2 regions of the uncultured Bacillus sp. genome follow, and region 2 is predicted to be linked to the other one. Evidence: a T-box and tRNA genes for the amino acid it is inferred to sense, from the RefSeq annotation. Region 2 holds a T-box; the other holds one or more tRNA genes.
What was found. The T-box of region 2 lies ahead of thrS (threonine--tRNA ligase). A T-box ahead of a tRNA ligase gene usually reads a tRNA of that ligase, here a tRNA-Thr.
Positions count from the first base shown of each region.

Region 1: it encodes a tRNA-Thr, which carries the amino acid that the T-box ahead of thrS (threonine--tRNA ligase) is inferred to sense. The anticodon was not compared.

Region 1 covers NZ_CATYRA010000012.1:16,663-26,597, reverse strand. The annotation lists gene glmS (glutamine--fructose-6-phosphate transaminase (isomerizing)) at 495-2,297, opposite strand; gene glmM (phosphoglucosamine mutase) at 2,729-4,075, opposite strand; gene cdaR (CdaA regulatory protein CdaR) at 4,094-5,548, opposite strand; gene cdaA (diadenylate cyclase CdaA) at 5,541-6,362, opposite strand; gene rsiW (anti-sigma-W factor RsiW) at 6,529-7,155, opposite strand; gene sigW (RNA polymerase sigma factor SigW) at 7,169-7,732, opposite strand; tRNA gene Q5C82_RS17330 (tRNA-Gln) at 7,961-8,032, opposite strand; tRNA gene Q5C82_RS17325 (tRNA-Tyr) at 8,040-8,124, opposite strand; tRNA gene Q5C82_RS17320 (tRNA-Thr) at 8,146-8,218, opposite strand; tRNA gene Q5C82_RS17315 (tRNA-Val) at 8,223-8,298, opposite strand; tRNA gene Q5C82_RS17310 (tRNA-Glu) at 8,302-8,376, opposite strand; gene Q5C82_RS17305 (DUF523 domain-containing protein) at 8,557-9,012, shown strand; gene Q5C82_RS17300 (GNAT family N-acetyltransferase) at 9,025-9,507, shown strand; gene murQ (N-acetylmuramic acid 6-phosphate etherase) at 9,617-9,935, shown strand, end outside.
Region 2 covers NZ_CATYRA010000001.1:388,988-398,922, reverse strand. The annotation lists gene Q5C82_RS01950 (DUF1450 domain-containing protein) at 194-418, shown strand; gene Q5C82_RS01945 (HD domain-containing protein) at 580-1,881, shown strand; gene Q5C82_RS01940 (YwgA family protein) at 1,917-2,417, shown strand; gene Q5C82_RS01935 (hypothetical protein) at 2,556-2,711, shown strand; T-box leader at 2,791-3,013, shown strand; T-box leader at 3,045-3,267, shown strand; gene thrS (threonine--tRNA ligase) at 3,320-5,236, shown strand; gene Q5C82_RS01925 (MarR family transcriptional regulator) at 5,356-5,775, shown strand; gene Q5C82_RS01920 (2-hydroxymuconate tautomerase) at 5,819-6,007, opposite strand; gene Q5C82_RS01915 (site-2 protease family protein) at 6,116-6,775, shown strand; gene Q5C82_RS01910 (YwhD family protein) at 6,788-7,306, shown strand; gene Q5C82_RS01905 (transglycosylase domain-containing protein) at 7,627-9,702, opposite strand; gene speE (spermidine synthase) at 9,904-9,935, shown strand, end outside.

The DNA of each region.
Region 1 (9,935 bases), on a different contig from region 2:
TTAATTTAGAACCTTGATTTATAAAATAAATCGACTTATGTTACTCTTCCTTTTATTAGAATGCTTTTTCATCCTTTCAAGATTTAAAATTAAATATTAAAAGAATGCTAAAGGCCTAGTTATTTTAAAAGGAAAAATAACATTTGCAGATTATGAAGTTACGTATAAGATAAGCTAAATTTTAAAAGTTGTCAACAAAAACCTCATATTCTATTCAGTAAATTCAAACTTACATGTTGGAAATCGAAGAATGAAGTATCAATCCTTTTTCCCTTTGAAGATATAATCTTTACTAAGGCATGTGAAATCTATCATACTAATTTCTTTGAACCAGTATTTAATTATAGTTGGCAATTTAAATTTTTACCCACTCAGTTATTTACTAAACAGAATGTGCGAAAATAATTATAAAATTCCTCTTGGATTTCTTTCATACAAAATCACCTCTAACATAAAAACCCCTTTGGCTAAATAACCAAAGGGGGTTAACATTTTTACTCCACAGTAACACTCTTCGCAAGGTTACGCGGTTTATCAACATCACAGCCGCGATGCAGTGCAGCATAGTAAGCGATCAGCTGCAATGGAACAACAGATACCAACGGAGCAAGCGCTGGGTTTACTTCCGGTAGTACGAATCTGTCATCCGCATCGTCTAGGCCTTTCAGTGAGATGATGCATGTGTTTGCTCCGCGAGCGGCAACTTCTTTAACGTTTCCGCGGATGCTTAGGTTTACGTGCTCTTGTGTTGCCAGTGCAAATACTGGTGTACCTTGTTCGATCAAGGCAATGGTGCCGTGCTTCAGTTCTCCGCCGGCAAAGCCTTCTGCCTGAATGTAAGAAATCTCTTTCAGCTTCAGTGCGCCTTCGACACATACGAAGTAGTCAAGGCCGCGGCCAATGAAGAAAGCGTTTCTGGATACAGTCAGGTATTCACGGGCGATCATTTCCATTTCGTCTTTCTGGTCGCAAAGGGCTTCCATTGCGTTCGCAGCGATACCGAGTTCTTTGACGAGGTCAAATCCGATATCAATGCCGTTTTTGTCAGCAGCTACAGATGCAAGAACAGCAAGAACAGCGATTTGTGCAGTGTATGCTTTCGTTGAAGCAACAGCAATTTCAGGGCCTGCATGAAGCAGCAACGTGTAGTCAGCTTCACGAGAAAGCGTTGATCCCGGTACGTTTGTGATTGTCAGTGCTTTGTGTCCAAGTGCTTTGACTTGAACAAGAACTGCACGGCTGTCTGCTGTTTCTCCGCTTTGTGAAAGGAAAATAAAGAGCGGTTTCTTAGACAGAAGCGGCATGTTGTAAGAGAATTCACTCGCTACATGCACTTCAACCGGCACGTTTGCCCACATTTCAATATATTGTTTACCGACAAGTCCTGCATGGTAGCTTGTTCCGCAGCCAATGATATAGATGCGGTCCGCTTCCGCTACAGCGGCAGCGATATCGCCAGGCACAGACAGTTTGCCGTTTTCATCTTGATACGTTTGGATGATTTTGCGCATGACAACAGGCTGCTCATCCGTTTCTTTCAACATGTAGTGAGGGTACGTACCTTTTTCGATATCGCTGGCATCCAGCTCAGCAATATAAGAAGCACGTGAAATCACGTCACCATCAAGGTTTTTGATGACAACTTGATCATCAGTGACGATGACCATTTCTTTATCCATCAGCTCTACGTATTCATTGGTTACTTGAAGCATTGCCATCGCATCAGATGCTACGACATTGAATGTATCTCCAAGACCGACTAATAGAGGGCTTTTGTTTTTCGCTACAAAAATCGTTTCTCTGTTTTCGTTGTCGAATAAAGCAATTGCATAAGAGCCTTTTAACAGTGTAAGTGTTTTGCGGAACGCTTCTTCTGTATCAAGACCTCCGTTGACAAATTGCTCGATTACTTGAACGACTACCTCTGTATCGGTGTCACTTTTGAGCTCTACATCTTGTAAATACTCTTGTTTCAGCTGAACATAGTTCTCGATCACGCCGTTATGAACAAGTGTAAAACGGCCCAGTGCGCTTTGATGCGGGTGAGCGTTTAGATAGCTTGGTTCGCCGTGTGTTGCCCAGCGCGTATGGCCAATTCCAGCTTTCGCTTCTATATTGGCATCCACAACTTCACGAAGATCCGCAATGCGTCCTTTTTCTTTGAACACATGGATTCCCTGTTCGTTGGCAACAGCGATACCAGCAGAATCATATCCGCGGTACTCAAGCTTTTCTAACCCTTTCAGTAAAATTTCCTTCGCATCAAGCTGACCGATATAACCTACGATTCCACACATATTTTTCTTCCTCCTAAGATTGTAAAAGGAGACGAAGAAAGTCAAATTTCAAGGGGACTTTCAATCGTCCCCTCCTACATGTTTTTGGAAGATCATGTGATTTCTCTTTGTTCAAGGAGTTACCCCCTTGGTTTGAAGAAATCCTTACGGCTGTGATCTGCATAATCAGCCGGGAGGCATCCGCCGAAAATTCGATAACCTCCATCCTCGTCAACTAAGCCTTTTTTCGGGCGCTTAGTTCGGGCGCTATAATTATAGGTGAAACAATAATCCCGTCTTCTTTCCTGTAGAGAAAATAAGAACAAGACAAGCTTGATTTTACAGCATGTGGCATAAACGGTCAATTGTTTTTTAAACAACTTTGCCGTATGTCTCACAATTATCATATGTAAAACTCGCTTGTCTTGTTCACTCTCTGATAATAGGCTTCGTTACTCTAATCCCATTTCTGACCGGACGACTTCAACAATGCGATTGACATACTCATCGCACAGTTCTTTCGTCTTCGCTTCAGCCATAACACGGACTAGTGGTTCAGTGCCTGAAGGGCGGACCAAAATCCGGCCGTCGCCGTTCATTTCTTTTTCAACTTCAGAAATAACAGCTTTTACTTTTTCGTTCTCTTCGACTTTATATTTATCAGTTACTCTCACATTGACTAACAGCTGCGGGAACTTCTGCATTTCAGCTGCAAGCTCTGACAACGGCTTGCCTGTCGCTTTCAATGTGTTCATCAGCATAATAGCAGACAATAATCCGTCCCCTGTCGTGTTGTAATCAAGGAAAATAAGATGTCCTGACTGCTCACCGCCGACATTGTAGCCGTCTTTTTTCATCGCTTCTACTACGTAACGGTCACCGACAGCCGTTTGCACGCTTTTGATGCCTTCTTTTTCAAGCGCCTTATAGAAGCCAAGGTTGCTCATTACAGTCGAAACCACTGTATCATCCTTTAAACGGCCCTCTGATTTCAGGTGTTTTGAGCATATGTACATGATTTGGTCGCCGTCAACGATATTTCCTTTTTCATCGACAGCAATCAGGCGGTCGCCATCACCGTCAAACGCAAGACCGAGATCGGCGTTTTTCTCTTTGACAAACGCGCTGAGCGCTTCAGGATGAGTCGATCCGACGCCGTCATTAATGTTTAATCCGTTCGGGGAAGTCCCCATTGTTGAAACATCGGCATCTAAATCAGCAAACAGGTGTGTCGCCAAGGACGACGTTGCACCATGTGCGCAGTCCAGTGCCACATGAATGCCTGTGAAATCTTCATCAGCAGTCTGTTTTAAGAACTGCAGATATTTTTGTCCACCTTCAAAATAGTCGTTTACAAGACCGAGATCGGCTCCGACCGGCCTTGGCAGCCTATCTTCCGGTTCGTCCATCAGGCGCTCAATTTCAGCCTCCTGTTCGTCAGAAAGCTTAAATCCGTCTCCCCCGAAAAACTTGATGCCGTTATCCTGCACTGGGTTGTGAGAAGCAGAAATCATGACGCCTGCCTCTGCATCCATCGCTTTTGTTAAATAAGATACACCAGGTGTAGAAATGACACCCAGGCGCATGACTTCTGCGCCAATGGATAAAAGTCCGGCGACAAGGGCTCCCTCCAGCATATGGCCGGAGATGCGTGTATCGCGGCCTATCAGCACTTTCGGACGTTGTTTGTCTTTTGTCAGCACATATCCGCCGAAACGTCCGACTTTGAAGGCCAGCTCAGGTGTAAGCTCACTATTGGCGACACCTCTTACACCGTCTGTTCCAAAATACTTGCCCATTTTATAATCGCTCCTTTTTTATTCTGATGTGGATTGTGAATCCGCAGTGGATTCGTCCTCATCCTGATCTTGGTTTTGATCTTTATTTTCGTCTTGTTTTTGATCATTGCTGTCTTTATCAGTGTTCGTTGTATCTTCTTGCTGGTTGTTCTTTTGATTATTCGTTTGCTTATCTGTGTCATCCTGGTTCCCTGATGTATTGCTGCTGTTGTCATTAGTTGATGTATTGCTTTTTTTAGACGTCAGCTTGATTTTGGCGCTTTTCTGCCCCAAGGACCAGGTTACATTCTGAGGCCCGTTTACTTCAAGCTTCACGCTATGCTCCCCGTCATCTAAATCTGAAACATTCACATACAATTCAATATCTGATTTCTTCAGTTTTTTTATATTGGCGGGAGAGCCTTTAGCCGTCACGTCTATCGCTTGCGATTCAGGATCTAGAAATTCAATGTTTTGCGAGCTGCTCAGCCCTACAGTCTTAATAGAGACATTCTCAAACTTCTGATCCGCTTCACTATCTACTTCTATATGCAAAGTCACCTTTGACGGCGAAATTTTTTTGGCGCCGTCAGGAAGCGGAATATCTGCCTCGATATCGGAATCCTTGTTAATCTTGCTTAAATCTAAGCTGACGCCGTCAATAAATTCAAGAGAATCCAACACATCCTGTGAGCCGTAAACCGTTACCTCACTGGGACTGGATTCAATATTCGCTATGCTGACACCGTCAGGAAGGCTTCCTGTCCGTTCAATTTTAAAGGGCACTTTTTTACTCGGGCTTGTTACCGGAACGGTAATCTTGATGACCGAGGGCTCTACGTCGACAGGAAGCGCGTTTCCGTCTTTATCATAGACAGTCACTTTCGCTTCCTTTTCAATCGTTTCATCTGCGTTTTCCAAATTCACTGAAGCTTTTACAAGAGAAATATTATCAATCACATTTTTAGATCCGGTAATCTGCACATTTTTCGGACTGACAATCGGCTGCTCCGGAGAATAGCCTTTTTTCATCTTGCTTTTATTGTAGTACTCCACTTCTACAGGAAAGCTTTTGGTCGTCCGTTCTTGAATAGTAACTGTCGTAACAGACGGATTGATAGAGATTGTCAGCCCATCCGACACGTTTTTGGCCTTTAGCTCAACCTTATGTGTGCCGGTTTTTAAATTTTCCATGTCGGCATATATTTCAAAATTCTTGGTCTGCCTAGCCTTTTTCACGGCGCTTGTCGAGCCTTTTATCGTGACATTCACCGTTTGCGGAACACCTGTCACGACGTAATTTTCATCATCATAATACGCTTTGACCGGGATATCGGTCAGTGTTGCTTCATCAGTTGTTGATGTCGGAAAGAAAGATTCACCCGGTTTTTTCGGAGTCGGTGCTTGATTGCTGTTAACCGCCACATAAAGCAAGAGCGCGAAAAGCAGAGCAATAATTTTCACAGCCCAGCGGTTGTTTAAGAATTTATCCATTTTTCTTGCCCCTCCAATACCAGCGGTTAGAAGAAGTGTCTCTGGTGTTTTTCTTAAACTCGGCTTCAAGCATTTCTTTCAGCGCTTCTTCCGTCAGCTCTCTGTGAAGGTCTCCGTTCTTCGCCACACTGACGCCGCCGGTCTCTTCAGACACAATAATCGTCAAACTGTCTGTTACTTCACTGATGCCGACAGCCGCTCTATGCCGCGTGCCCAGTTCTTTTGAAATAAACGGGCTTTCTGAAAGCGGCAGATAACAGGCGGCAGCGGCAATTTCATTATTCTTCATAATCACTGCACCATCATGAAGCGGAGTGTTTGGAATAAAAATATTGATCAGCAGCTCAGAGCTGACTTTGGCATTTAAAGGTATGCCGGTCTCGATATAATCTCCCATTCCGGTATCCCGCTCAATGGTCAGCAGGGCGCCTATACGGCGTTTCGCCATATAATTGATTGCTTTTGTGATGGCCTCAATTGTTTTCTGCTGCGCTTCCTCCACAGGCGTGCCGCTCCTTGAAAAAAAGCGGCCGCGGCCAAGCTGTTCAAGCGCTCTTCTCAGCTCAGGCTGAAAAATAATAATAATTGCTAAAAATCCCCATGTTATCGCTTGGTCCATCAGCCATTGAAGCGTGCTGAGGCCCAAATATTGGCTGGCCATACGGACAAGCACGATCACGACAATTCCTTTTAACAGCTGAACCGCTTTCGTGCCGCGTATCACCATAATCAATTTATATATCACATACCAAACAAGGAGAATATCAACGGCATTGCCGAGGTACTGCAAAAAAGGGATATCCTCAAAAGCCATTTCCTCGTCCTCCAAGATTTCAGTCATTTCGTATTTCGCATTTTGTGTTTTACGTGTTACGCATATGTACTTTACATAGCGAGCCCATTATACCACATTTCGATTTGGCAAGTGAAATGTGCCAGCCCTCTCAGCCCATAAAAAAAGAGCAAAGCGATTACGCGCTTTACTCTTTTCCTTTCGGATTTAATGCATTGACTACACTTTTCCCCGCAGACTTCATCTTGTACCATGTCCAATCGAATAATTGATTGATTTCTTCAATCTGACCGGTGACTTGTCCAGCAGAGGCCATATACTTTTCGCCGTTTACAACAGTTACATCCCCGTCTATTTTGCCTTTAATAATCAGCTTGCCGTTTTTGACTGTAACATCACCTTTGACCGTCTCACCTTCCGGCACGGTCACAGTGTGGTTATGCACCACAAGATTCGGCTGCTTGGACACACTGAAATTTTGGTCATTATGCCAGCTGTTAAAAAAACCTCCGCCCATCAAAATGATAAATACCGCAGCAGCTGCGATAACGGGATGGGTTCTGAACCATCTTTTCACAGAAGCTCTTTTCTTCTCCTTAGGCAATTTTGCCATGACATTAGCGGTAAAATCCGCGGGGGCTTCGACATGCGATGTGCTCCGGACGAGCGCTATAGATTTTTCCATCTCATAAAAATGCTTTCTGCATTTCTCGCATGTCTCCAGATGTTCATTTAATACGTGTTCATCTTTTGGAAGGATATCTCCATCAAGATGCATATGCATAAGCTGCACAATTTGTTCAGGACAGCTCATTTCATCACCCCACTTAAAGATCCCTTAATTGTTTTCTGAGAGCCTCTCTGCCTCTGTGAATCCGCGTTTTCACAGTTCCTACAGGAATGTTCAGAATCTCGCCGATTTCAATTAATGAGAGTTCGTCAATATACTTTAATACGATAACTGTTCTGTATTTGTCAGGAAGCTTTAAAATTTTCTGCTGAATCGTGTTTGAGAGCTCCAGCGACACAACTGCATCTTCAGGCAAAACCCCATCTGCGGCGATTTGTGAATACATGGTCAAGCCTTCCGTACCAGCCACCTCAGCATCGAGGTAATAATCCGGCTTCTTTTTGCGAATGCGGTCAATAGTCAAATTGGTCGCGATTCGATAAAGCCAAGTTGAAAATTTCCGGTTAATATCAAAACTGTCGATATTAACGTACGCTCTGATGAAAGCCTCCTGTGCAATATCCTCTGCCTCATGCACATTACCAAGCATACGGTAGCAAAGCTGATAAATTTTATCCTTGTAAATATCTACGATGTCCGCAAATGCATCTTGGTCGCCTTTTTTGACTTGTTTAATTCTCTTTTTAATCATCATTTCCATATTTATCTAACCTCTGCCTTCACCGGTCTGTATGTATACGAGCTTCGTTTCAAAAGGTTTCAATTTTTTTATAAAATAAGTTTATCAAATTTTTGGCAGGGTGTAGATGGTAATTCGTGAATAAACTACCTTAACATATTTTTAAAATTATTATACAGACTGAACAGTTAGAAGTTGGAACGATTTTAAAAAGAAAAAAAGACACCTTTTGGTCAAAGGTGTCTGTGACTGGGCTAGCTGGATTCGAACCAACGCATGACGGAGTCAAAGTCCGTTGCCTTACCGCTTGGCTATAGCCCAATAATAATGGTGGAGGGGGGCAGATTCGAACTGCCGAACCCTGAGGGAGCGGATTTACAGTCCGCCGCGTTTAGCCACTTCGCTACCCCTCCATATTAATGTTAAGAAAAGAGTGCCGGCAAGAGGACTTGAACCCCCAACCTACTGATTACAAGTCAGTTGCTCTACCAATTGAGCTACACCGGCAAAATGGTGGAGGATGACGGGCTCGAACCGCCGACCCTCTGCTTGTAAGGCAGATGCTCTCCCAGCTGAGCTAATCCTCCAAATGGTGACCCGTACGGGATTCGAACCCGTGTTACCGCCGTGAAAGGGCGGTGTCTTAACCGCTTGACCAACGGGCCGTTTGTGTTCTCGTCGAGCTGACAAAAGTTATTATATACAGGTTACACCCCCTTTGTAAAGAGAAAAATTAAATTTTTTATTTTCAAACTTTTTAACTCCTTTTTTAACTGAAAAAGCCTCCCAACATTTATCATTTCTTTTATGATAGAAACAAGCAAACCAAGAGAGGAGAAACCAATATGATACTAGTCAGCTCTTGCCTTGGCGGCATTGAATGCAGATATAACGGCTCTCACGCCGCATCGGAGAAAATCAGAAAACTCATCGATGAAAATGAAGCAGTCATGGCTTGTCCTGAGCTTCTCGGCGGCTTCTCAACTCCCCGTGAACCTGCAGAAATCATCGGAGGCACCGGCGAGGATGTTCTCAATGGAACCGCTAAAATCGTGACAGTTTCAGGAGAAGATGTAACAGAATTATATATGGAAGGCGCTGCTAAAACATTAGCTTACGCAAAAGAAATCAATGCCTCTACCGTCATATTAAAAGAAAACAGTCCGTCGTGCGGAAGCGGTTTTATCTATAACGGTACATTCTCCGGCCAAAAAATCCCCGGCAGCGGAGTGACCGCCGCATTGTTAAAACAAGCAGGCTACCATGTCATTTCGGAAAACCAGTTAGACGACATATTGTAAGGAGGGCATCACATGACTCAAGACATTTCTTTATCCTTCTATAAGCCTGAACATTTGCCGGAGCTCCAATCATTTACGCTAAAAAACGATGACAAACGATTTACCTCACTCCCGAAAGAGGTGCTGACTCAGGCCCTGAGCATACGGGACCGGTATCCGGTAGTCATCTTAAAAGACGATTTGCCAGTCGGTTTTTTCATTTTACATACATCAAAAGAAACGCTTGCTCCATATTCTAACAATCCATTTGCTTTACTGCTCAGCTCTCTGTCGTTACACGCAGTGCATCACGGAAAAGGCTATGCAAAAAAAGCAATGCTTCAGCTTCCCTCTTTTGTGAGCGGTTATTTCCCATGGTGTGATGAAATTATTTTGGCCGTCAATCATCTGAACACACGTGCAAAGCACCTTTATATGAAAAGCGGGTTTCTTGATAAAGGACGGCGAAGAATCGGACCGCTTGGAGAGCAGCTGATCCTTCATTACTTCTTATAGTCTTGAGTGAAATAGAATTTCAAAAATTTCAAAACATAGTTGAAATATCATAACAGAAATGAATATACTGAATATTGAGATACATTATTTTTAAACAGGGGGCCTCCTCATGTCAAAACCATTAAACCTTCACCGTCTTACAACGGAATCACGCAATAGCCAAACAGCTGAAATCCACAAAGCAAACACACTCGGCATCCTCAAAATGATCAACAACGAAGATTTGAAAGTCGCAGCCGCCGTTCAGCAGGTTCTCCCCGATATCAAAACAGCTGTAGACTGCGCGTACGACTCGTTTCAAAATGGAGGCCGGCTCATATACACAGGCGCCGGTACAAGCGGCAGACTCGGTGTCATGGATGCTGTTGAATGTCCTCCCACCTACAGCGTAAGCCCAGATCAGGTCATCGGAATCATGGCTGGCGGAC
Region 2 (9,935 bases):
TTTTCATGGTATTAGAATGTCCAGTTTGGAAAATATTTATACAAGTTGGCTGAAAGAATAGGAGATACGAAGGATGGAGCGGCTTGCAGGAACAGTCGAATCCTTGTAAAATGAAGAGTGATGTGATTTTTTTTGAAAAGCGATTTTAGGTTATTCACATAGATGAACATAGAAATGAAGGGAAGCGTACGTCATGGCTAATGAATTTCGAGTGTGTGATGATTGCCAAGCCACTAATATCAAAACATTGCTGCCGCGTTTAAAAGAAGTGGACCCGGACGCAAAGGTTGAGGTAGGATGCCAATCTTATTGCGGACCCGGACGGAAAAAATCATTTGCTTTTGTGAACAATCGCCCGCTGTCAGCTCCGACAGAGGATGAGCTGATTGACAAAGTAAAAAAGAAAATAAAAAAGTAAAAACATATTTTTTCATAGCCTCGGCCCTCAGGTCAGGCTTTTTTGCTTCACATAACGTGTTTTTCGTAAAGATGGAACAAATCGCCGGGCAAATTCAAGGATGTTTTCAAAGAATAGAGTCGATATAATAGAAACACGGCTAAAAAAAAGAGGGAATGACGATGGCGTATCCAAATGGAAAATTATCAGAAGAAAAAGTGTTTAAAGATCCGGTGCACCGCTATGTTCATGTTCGGGACAAGCTGATATGGGATTTGATCGGAACCCGCGAATTTCAGCGTCTCCGCAGAATTAAGCAGCTTGGCACGACGTATTTGACGTTCCACGGCGCTGAGCATAGCCGGTTCAACCATTCTCTCGGTGTCTATGAAATTGTCAGGAGAATGGTTGATGACGTCTTTAAAGGCCGCCCTGAATGGGATGACAGTGAGCGCGAACTCTGTTTGGCTGCGGCGCTGCTTCATGATCTCGGGCACGGGCCGTTCTCGCATTCATTTGAAAAAGTCTTTCACCTTGACCACGAAGATTTTACAAGAGGTATCATTTTGGGGGACACGGAGGTCAATCAGGTGCTCAGAAAGGTGAGCCCGCGTTTCCCGCAGGATGTTGCTGAAGTCATTGCCAAAACATATAAAAACAAGCAAGTGGTCAGCCTGATTTCTAGTCAGATAGACGCAGACCGCATGGATTACCTGCAGCGCGACGCATATTATACGGGCGTCAGCTACGGCCATTTTGATATGGAGCGGATTCTTCGGGTGATGCGCCCGCGCGAGGATCAGATCGTCATTAAAGAAAGCGGGATGCACGCTGTCGAAGACTATATCATGAGCCGCTACCAAATGTACTGGCAGGTGTATTTCCATCCAGTGACAAGAAGCGCAGAGGTTATTTTAACGAAGATTCTTCACAGGGCGAAGCAGCTGCACGATGAAGGCTATGTCTTCACTCACGCTCCGGTTCATTTCTATTCTATTTTTGAAGGGAAATTGACCCTGGAGGATTATGTGAAGCTGGATGAATCTATTATTTTGTATTACTTCCAGGCCTGGGAGGATGAAGAAGACGCAATTTTATCCGATTTGTGCCGCAGATTCATTAACCGCCAGCTGTTCCAATACGTTGAATTCAATCCGAATGAAGAAATGTCGGCTTATTTTGAGCTGACTTCATTGTTCAAAGAGGCGGGAATCGATCCGAGCTATTATTTGGTCGTCGATTCTTCTTCAGATCTGCCATACGATTTTTACCGTCCTGGAGAAGAAGAGGAGCGTCTGCCGATCCATCTCTTGACGCAAAGCGGCCAAATTAAAGAGCTGTCCAGACAGTCGGCTATTGTGGAATCCATCTCCGGGAAAAGGCGGACGGACCACAAGCTGTACTATCCGAAGGACCTGATTTGTGACGGCTCTGAACATCCGGAAGCGAAAATGAAAATCCGGCAGCTGCTGGGACTGACATAGAAATTGGAAAGAAGGAAAAAGGAGATGTCGGGAATTTGTTGAAAGAACATGCAAAACTGATGAAGGTGTTCTCGGATTCTGGAGAAATCATCGGGCGGAAGAAGCTGCAGAAAATGATTTATATTGCAAAGAAAATGCAGTTTCCTTTCTATGAGAAATATGATTTTCACTTTTACGGACCGTATTCAGAGGAACTGACGCTCCAGATTGAAGAGCTGTGCAATCTTGGATTTCTGCATGAAGTGAAGGAAAAAAAGGGCGGCTACTTTCAATACCGTTATTCGCTGACTGAGACAGGCTCCGCATTTTTAGACCATGCTGATCTGGATATGCCCGATATCAAAGGCTATATCGACAGTGTAAACAGCCGTTCATCACGGTTTTTAGAGCTGGTTTCCACGATCCTTTACTTTGACGGGCTTGAGGCCGAGGAAAAGAAAGAAAAAGTCTTTACAATCAAAAGCAAACAAAAATATACAAATGAAGAATATGACGAAGCGCTTCAATACATAGAAGAACTGAAGCAGATTTGTTAACCATACCAAGCAAAAGAAATGCTCCGTTTCTTTTGCTTTTTTTTAACAGAACAAATTGCGGTTTCTGAAAATGTATTGTAAAATATATGAAATCATCAAACAATCAGTAATGTATACAGGCACTGATAAGGACACGAGATGCTTTTTACGGTTTCCAGAGAGGGAAGGACAGCTGAGATCTTCCTAACGCAGGGGAAGCAGCTTACCGCCTTTGAGCCGTATCGGGGAAATCGAGTATCTGATACCGTCATGCTGCGTTACAGCACCTTAAAGCCGATACACCATGTGTGTTGATCGGGAATTTGGGTGGAACCACGGATGATAAACACATTCGTCCCTTTTAGAGGGATGGGTGTGTTTTTTTATGAACTAAATACATGCGATGAAAAGGACATGAATGATCATTACGGTTTTCAGAGAGGGAAGGAAAGGTGAGAGCTTCCCAGCTTAGGATGATCATTTACCACCTTGGAGCAGCATTGGGGAACTGAAGTATCCAATGCCGTCTATGCTGCGTTACAGCACCGAGCCGATAAACAAAGCGTTTGTCGGGAATTTGGGTGGAACCACGGGTACATCACACACTCGTCCCTTTTAGAGGGATGGGTGTGTTTTTTTATGAATTGAATACATGCGATGAAAAGGACATGAATGATCGTTACGGTTTTCAGAGAGGGAAGGAAAGGTGGGAGCTTCCCAGCTTAGGATGATCATTTACCACCTTGGAGCAGCATTGGGGAACTGAAGTATCCAATGCCGTCTATGCTGCGTTACAGCACCGAGCCGATAAACAAAGCGTTTGTCGGGAATTTGGGTGGAACCACGGGTACATCACACACTCGTCCTTTACAGCGGGACGGGTGTGTTTTTTATATCCAACAATGATGAAGGAGTGTTTAAAAATGAGTAAACATGTACACATTCAGCTTCCGGACGGACAGATCAAGGAATATCCGAAAGGCATCACAATCAAAGAAGCGGCTGGTTCTATCAGTTCCAGTCTGCAAAAGAAGGCGGCTGCGGGCCAGGTCAATGGCAAGCTCGTTGATCTCAGCTTTAAGCTGGAGGAGGATGCTGAGCTTTCGATTGTCACACTTGATTCCCAAGAAGGCTTGCAGGTGCTTCGCCACACATCAGCGCACGTACTGGCCCAAGCAGTGAAACGTCTGTACGGAGAAGTGTCATTGGGGATAGGTCCAGTGATTGAAGACGGCTTCTACTATGACATGAAGCTGGAGCAAAGCTTGACATCAGGAGACTTAGAGGCCATCGAAAAAGAAATGAAGAATATTATAAATGAGAACCTTGAAATCAAACGAATTGAGGTTTCTTACGAAGAGGCTGAAGAGCTGTTTGCCAAAAAAGGCGAGCCGTTTAAGCTGGAGATGTTGAAGGATATTCCGCGCGGAGAGGATATCACGCTGTATCAGCAGGGAGAATTCGTTGACCTGTGCCGCGGGCCGCATCTTCCTTCCACAGGAATGATCAAGGCGTTCAAACTGACAAGAGTATCGGGCGCTTATTGGCGCGGAGACAGCGAGAATGAAGTCCTGCAGCGGGTGTACGGGGTTGCGTTTCAAAAGAAAAAAGATCTCGATGCGCATCTGCATACGCTGGAAGAAGCGGCAAAACGAGACCATCGCAAGCTGGGCAAACAATTAGAGCTGTTTATGTTTTCTGAAGAAGCGCCGGGGATGCCGTTTTATTTGCCAAAAGGGCAGATTATCCGCAATGAGCTGGAACGCTTCTCGCGTGAGCTGCAAACAAAGGCTGGCTACGAGGAGGTGCGTACGCCATTTATGATGAATCAGCGGTTATGGGAGCAGTCAGGCCACTGGGATCATTATCGCGACAATATGTATTTTTCAGAAGTGGATGATACAAGATTCGCAATGAAGCCGATGAATTGTCCCGGACATATGCTCATCTTTAAAAACAGCCTGTATTCGTATCGGGATCTGCCGATTCGCATGGCGGAATTCGGCCAGGTGCATCGCCATGAATACAGCGGTGCTTTAAACGGAATGCTTCGCGTCCGGACGTTCTGCCAAGATGACGCCCATATCTTCGTTCGAGAGGATCAGATTGAAAGTGAGATCAAAGAAGCGATCCGGCTGATTGATGAGGTATATCGTACTTTTGGCTTCGAGTATTCAGTCGAACTCTCGACTCGCCCGGAAGATTCATTAGGCGATGACAGCCTTTGGGAAGCGTCGGAACGTGCCTTAGCATACGTCCTTGAGGAGCTTAACCTGTCTTATGAGGTTAATAAAGGCGACGGGGCGTTTTACGGGCCGAAAATTGATTTTCACATAAAAGATGCCCTGAAACGAAGCCACCAATGCGCGACAATACAGCTTGATTTTCAAATGCCGGAAAAATTTGATTTAACATATATCAATGAACACAATGAAAAAGTTCGTCCTGTTGTCATACACAGAGCGGTATTCGGCTCGATCGACCGCTTCTTCGGCATTTTAATCGAGCATTTCGGCGGGGCATTCCCAGTCTGGCTTGCACCGATCCAGGTTCAAATCATTCCGGTTTCGCACGTTCACTGGGACTATTGCAGAAAGGTGCAGGCAGAGCTGAAGCGGCTGGGAATAAGAGCCCGCATTGATGAGCGTAATGAGAAACTGGGCTACAAAATCAGAGAGTCGCAGGTGCAGAAAATCCCGTACGTGCTGGTGCTCGGGGATCATGAAGAGCAGAAAGACGCGGTAAACGTCCGCCAATTCGGAGATCAGCTGATTGAACACGTCCCTTTTCAGACGTTTAAAGATAAACTAGTTAAACAGGTGAAAAATCGAAGTATCTAGGAGAAAAGCTGTGAATTCTCATTTTGCTTTTTTGACTTTCCCTATCCGGAATCAGTAAAATAATAAGTAAATCATATCGTTCGTATGTTATGAATGCATCTCGAAATGGGGAAATCTACATGGACCATGACAAACTGGAAGCAAATATGCTGGATCACGCACTTACAAAATACTTGAAAAGCACGAAACTATTGGATGAAGCCACCGTTCCGAAACATGTGAATAATGTAAGAGGATTTATTCTGCGGATTATATACAGACATGGGAGCTGCACCATAAAGGATATTCTGAAGGAGGTCACACTCTCTCCCTCTGCCACAACCACTGCTCTGAATCATTTAGAACAGGAGGGGTTTATTGAAAGATCGAGAAATAACAATGACCGCCGTACTGTATGGATTACGCTTTCTGAATCGGGCCGGGGAACAGCTGAACAAATGATCGAAAACCGACAGCAGCTGATTGACGGCATGTTTGAACGTTTAACAATCGAAGAGAAAAAGACGTTCTTAGCGATTATAGAGAAGCTGACCCAATAGGGATAGAAAAAGCCGGTGCGCGAAGCGCCGGCTTTATAAGAGATTATTCCATATCGCTCAGGCGTTTGCCTGCGACGGCATAATGATCTTTTCTCATTTCTTCTATAAATACAACAATTTTTTCTTCAGAAGCACCGGTTGTTTCCTTTACGGCTTCTGTTACTTTCTCGACAAGATTGCGTTTTTGCTCGTCTGTACGGCCTTCGAGCATTTTGACGGTTACGTATGGCATGGGTGCTGAATCCTCCTTTATCTCGTTTCCTCTCTTTAGAAAAAGAGGCTTCTTATAGTATACTGAATAAAGTAAATTCTTGCATTTTTAGAAAGAGGGATATCTCACTTGGACCGTTTTTTATATTATCCGTTATCTTTAATGCCATACCTCGTCATCACGTTAATTGTGTCGTTTACGGTGCATGAGCTTGCCCACGCTTATGTCGCATACAAGTTCGGTGACGATACGGCGAAAAAACAAGGAAGACTGACACTCAATCCCATTAAACACCTTGATCCTTTCGGAACCATTTTGATTCTGGTGGCCGGCTTCGGATGGGCGCGCCCTATTCCCGTCAATCGCCGCTTCTTTAAGAAACCTCGGCTTGCCGGCGTGCTTGTATCTATTGCCGGACCCGTCAGTAACCTGATTCTTGCGTTTATCGGTTTCTTTTTGTTAGTGTTGATGCATGCATACGGAATGGAGCTGCTTGCGGCATTCAGCACGGGACTTGATCAGTTCTTTTCCATTTGGATACAGCTGAATCTTGTTTTGTTTTTATTTAATCTGCTGCCGCTTCCTCCGCTCGATGGCTATCGAATAATCGAAGATCTTGTTCCGCCGGGGGTGCGTGCCAAGATGACGCAGGCGGAGAACTACGGCTTTATCGTCTTTTTGGTTCTGTTTGTGACACCGCTTGGATCTTACGTGCTTTGGCCACTGCTAAATGCCGGAAGAGATCGGATTTTACAGCTGTTTTCAGCGATATTTCAACCGCTTTTGTAGGAGGTAGAACTCATGGAAGAAAAAAAGAAAAAATCAATCGGGTTTAATATTATCAAAAGTGATCCGACAGACGGACACGGCGGTTTCGGCGTAGGGGCACTCAGCCTCGATAACATTTCCCCTGTATTCGTCGATGTAGAGGAAAAAGAAGCGTTCGTTGACATCGGTGCCATGCACGCCCGCAGCACCGTTGAAAAAGGAATTAAATTTCTGCCGAATAAAGAAGAAGTTCCAAACGGCAAACCATACTGGCTTGTATGGGTGACGATTGACAGAAGAGAAGAGGGGCCTTATTACGCGGGCGTGACAGCTTGTGAACTGACGGTCGACAGAAGCATCAGAAGAGGCTACAAATCGCTGCCTGAGCATGTGAATCTAATGGATAAATCAATGAAACGAAAAATTATCATTGATAAAATGGACGACAGCTCGAAGCGTGTGCTCGGCGAGTTTCTGAAAAATCATGATCAGGGCCTATGGGACCGGTCCTCAGATGAATTAAAAACAGGCCTGCTTCCGGAAGACAATTAATTTGTGAACTTTCTGTGAACTTTTAGAATATTTGAACTATTTTTCGTAAACATTGAGTAAACTGGTGATACAGAAATAGGACATGGAAAATCCCGAGCCGAACCAAGACTCGGGGTTTTTCATTTTTAAGTGTAAGATGATGTATGAAACCATTCGAGTCGGTGATTCGGAGATTAAAGCCGACGTCGAAGAAATGAGAATTCACCACTTTATCTTCGAAGGATTCCCGAAACTGATTGTTCAGCTCCATTGCGTAACATTGCTTCCATCGATGATGAAGGAACCAACGAATAACCCGCCTCCGAGGAGACGGGTTATTTTCAATGATTTCGCCCCAGCCATTTGTCCCACCACTTTTTCGGTGAAGCAGGCTTCTCTTTGACTGGATGCAGGTCTTTTGTTTGTTTTGCTGGTTCTGCCCCATAGCATACGTTTGATGGCTCAGTGCCTTTCACAAAATACGTGTAGTGCTTGGCTGCACAGCCGGGGCCAGATGTGTAGCCTGTTGCCGGATCAATGTACACGCCGGTTACGCCTTTTGGCGGTTTGAATGCAGTTTCCGGTTCTCCTTTGAGCGCATCCTCCATGAAGTCAGCCCAAATCGTTTTGGCATAGCTTTTTTCTTCGACCGAGTCGATGGTGCTGTTTTTATCATAGCCCGTCCAAACACCTGCGGCCAGCTTCGGATTGAAACCAATCATCCAGCTGTCTGCGCTTGTGGTTCCTGATTTTCCCGCATACGTTCTTGTCAGGCGGTTGGCGATCGTCCGTCCGGTTACCGACGTATAGCCGTTTAAATCCGGATCAAACATGCCTGTCATCATACTCGCCGTGACAAAAGCGGCTTTTTCATCGAGCACTTGTTTATGCTGATTCGGGTTTTCATACAGCACATGTCCCGCTGCGTCCGTGACCCTCGAAATAAAGGTCGGTTCGATTTGCTTCCCGCCATTTGCAAGTATGGCATAGGCATTGACCATCTCAATCGGGCGCACGGGTTCGGTACCAAGCGCCAGAGACGGCAGTGCTTGAAGCTGCGCAGTGATGCCGAATTCCTTTGCCGCCTGTACGAGCTTGTTCATGCCGAGAAAGAGATGTGTTTTCACAGCGTAAATGTTGTCGGAAAGCGCCAGCGCCTGCAAAAGTGTAATCGGCTTGTTGGCGTAGTATCCGTTATAGTTGCTTGGAGAATAGGTTTCTCCTTTTGCATCAATTTGAAACTCGGTTTCTTCGCTTTTCATCAAAGTGACTGGCGTAAATCCGCTCTGGATCGCTTTATAGTACAGTAACGGCTTGATCGTCGAAGCAGGCTGGCGTTTCGCCTGTGTCGTCCGGTCAAACGGGCTTTTATGATAATCCCTGCCACCGACAAGAGCGAGAACGTTTCCTGTGCGGGGATCAATGGCTGAAAACCCGACTTGAATGTCAGAGCCGGCGTTGACGGTTTCGGTAATGGTCTCCTCGGCGATCCGCTGCATCCGTTTATCTACTGTCGTATAGACGTTTAACCCGCTCGTTTCAATTTGCTCCCGCGTCATGCCGAGCTTTTTCTCCAGCTCTCTCATCGCATTGTCATAGAAATAAGGGGCCTTTCTCTTGGAAACTTGTTTATTCAAAGGCTGATAAGAAAGAGGTTCTTTCATCAGTTCATCCGCTTTCCTATGGCTGATCATCCGCTGCTTTTCCATCATCCGCACAATCGTTTTCTGGCGCTCCTTGGCCTTCGTTTCATTGACATACGGCGAGTAGCCGGAAGGGCCTTTCGGGATTCCCGCCAATAACGCGGCCTCCGCATCTGTCAGGTTTTTCGCATGCTTGCCGAAATACAGGCGGGAAGCGGCTTCAATGCCGTAGGCGCCGTGGCCGTAGTAAATCGTATTTAAATAGCCTTCTAATATCTCGTCCTTAGAATAGTTCTGTTCCAGACGAATTGTGTAGAACGCCTCATTCCATTTCCGTTTCCACGTTTTATCGTGTTCAAGGTATAAGTTTCTCGCATATTGCTGGGTGATGGTGCTTGCGCCCTGAACCTTGGCAAATGCTTTCAGATCAGCAAGCGCCGCACCGGCCATGCGTTTATAATCAAAGCCGTGATGATCGTAGAAATTTTGGTCTTCAACCGCCACTGTCGCTTTTACAATCGTCGGATTCATGTCCTTTAAGGGGACCCAATAGCGCTTTTCGCCGTAATTCGTTTCCCCGAGCTTTGAGCCGTCACTCGCATACAAAATCGTGGATTGCGGCACTTGCACGGAGGGAGCGCCCTGGTATTTGGCTATCAAAATGACAGTCATAAACACAGCAGCTGCCGCTAAGGCCGCCAAAGCCCCTAAAAAGATAAAGGCGCGAACGGTTTTCAGCGTCAGTCTCAGCCGTTTATTTGTCATTGCATCCACAACGGGTTCCCCCTTTTTTTATGTTTCTACTATTATGAGAAAAAAAGATCATTTTTAAACATCGAAGAACAGGACGTATCTTTACTTTTTCCCCGCCATCCTCTATACTTTTTCCTTAGGTGAAAATGAGATTTCAACCGAGAATAAAAGCTGATAAGACGCTTACAATAAATGAATACAGCCTTGAAAGGGAGATGACAATTGAGCGAACTTTGGTACACAGAGAAGCAGAC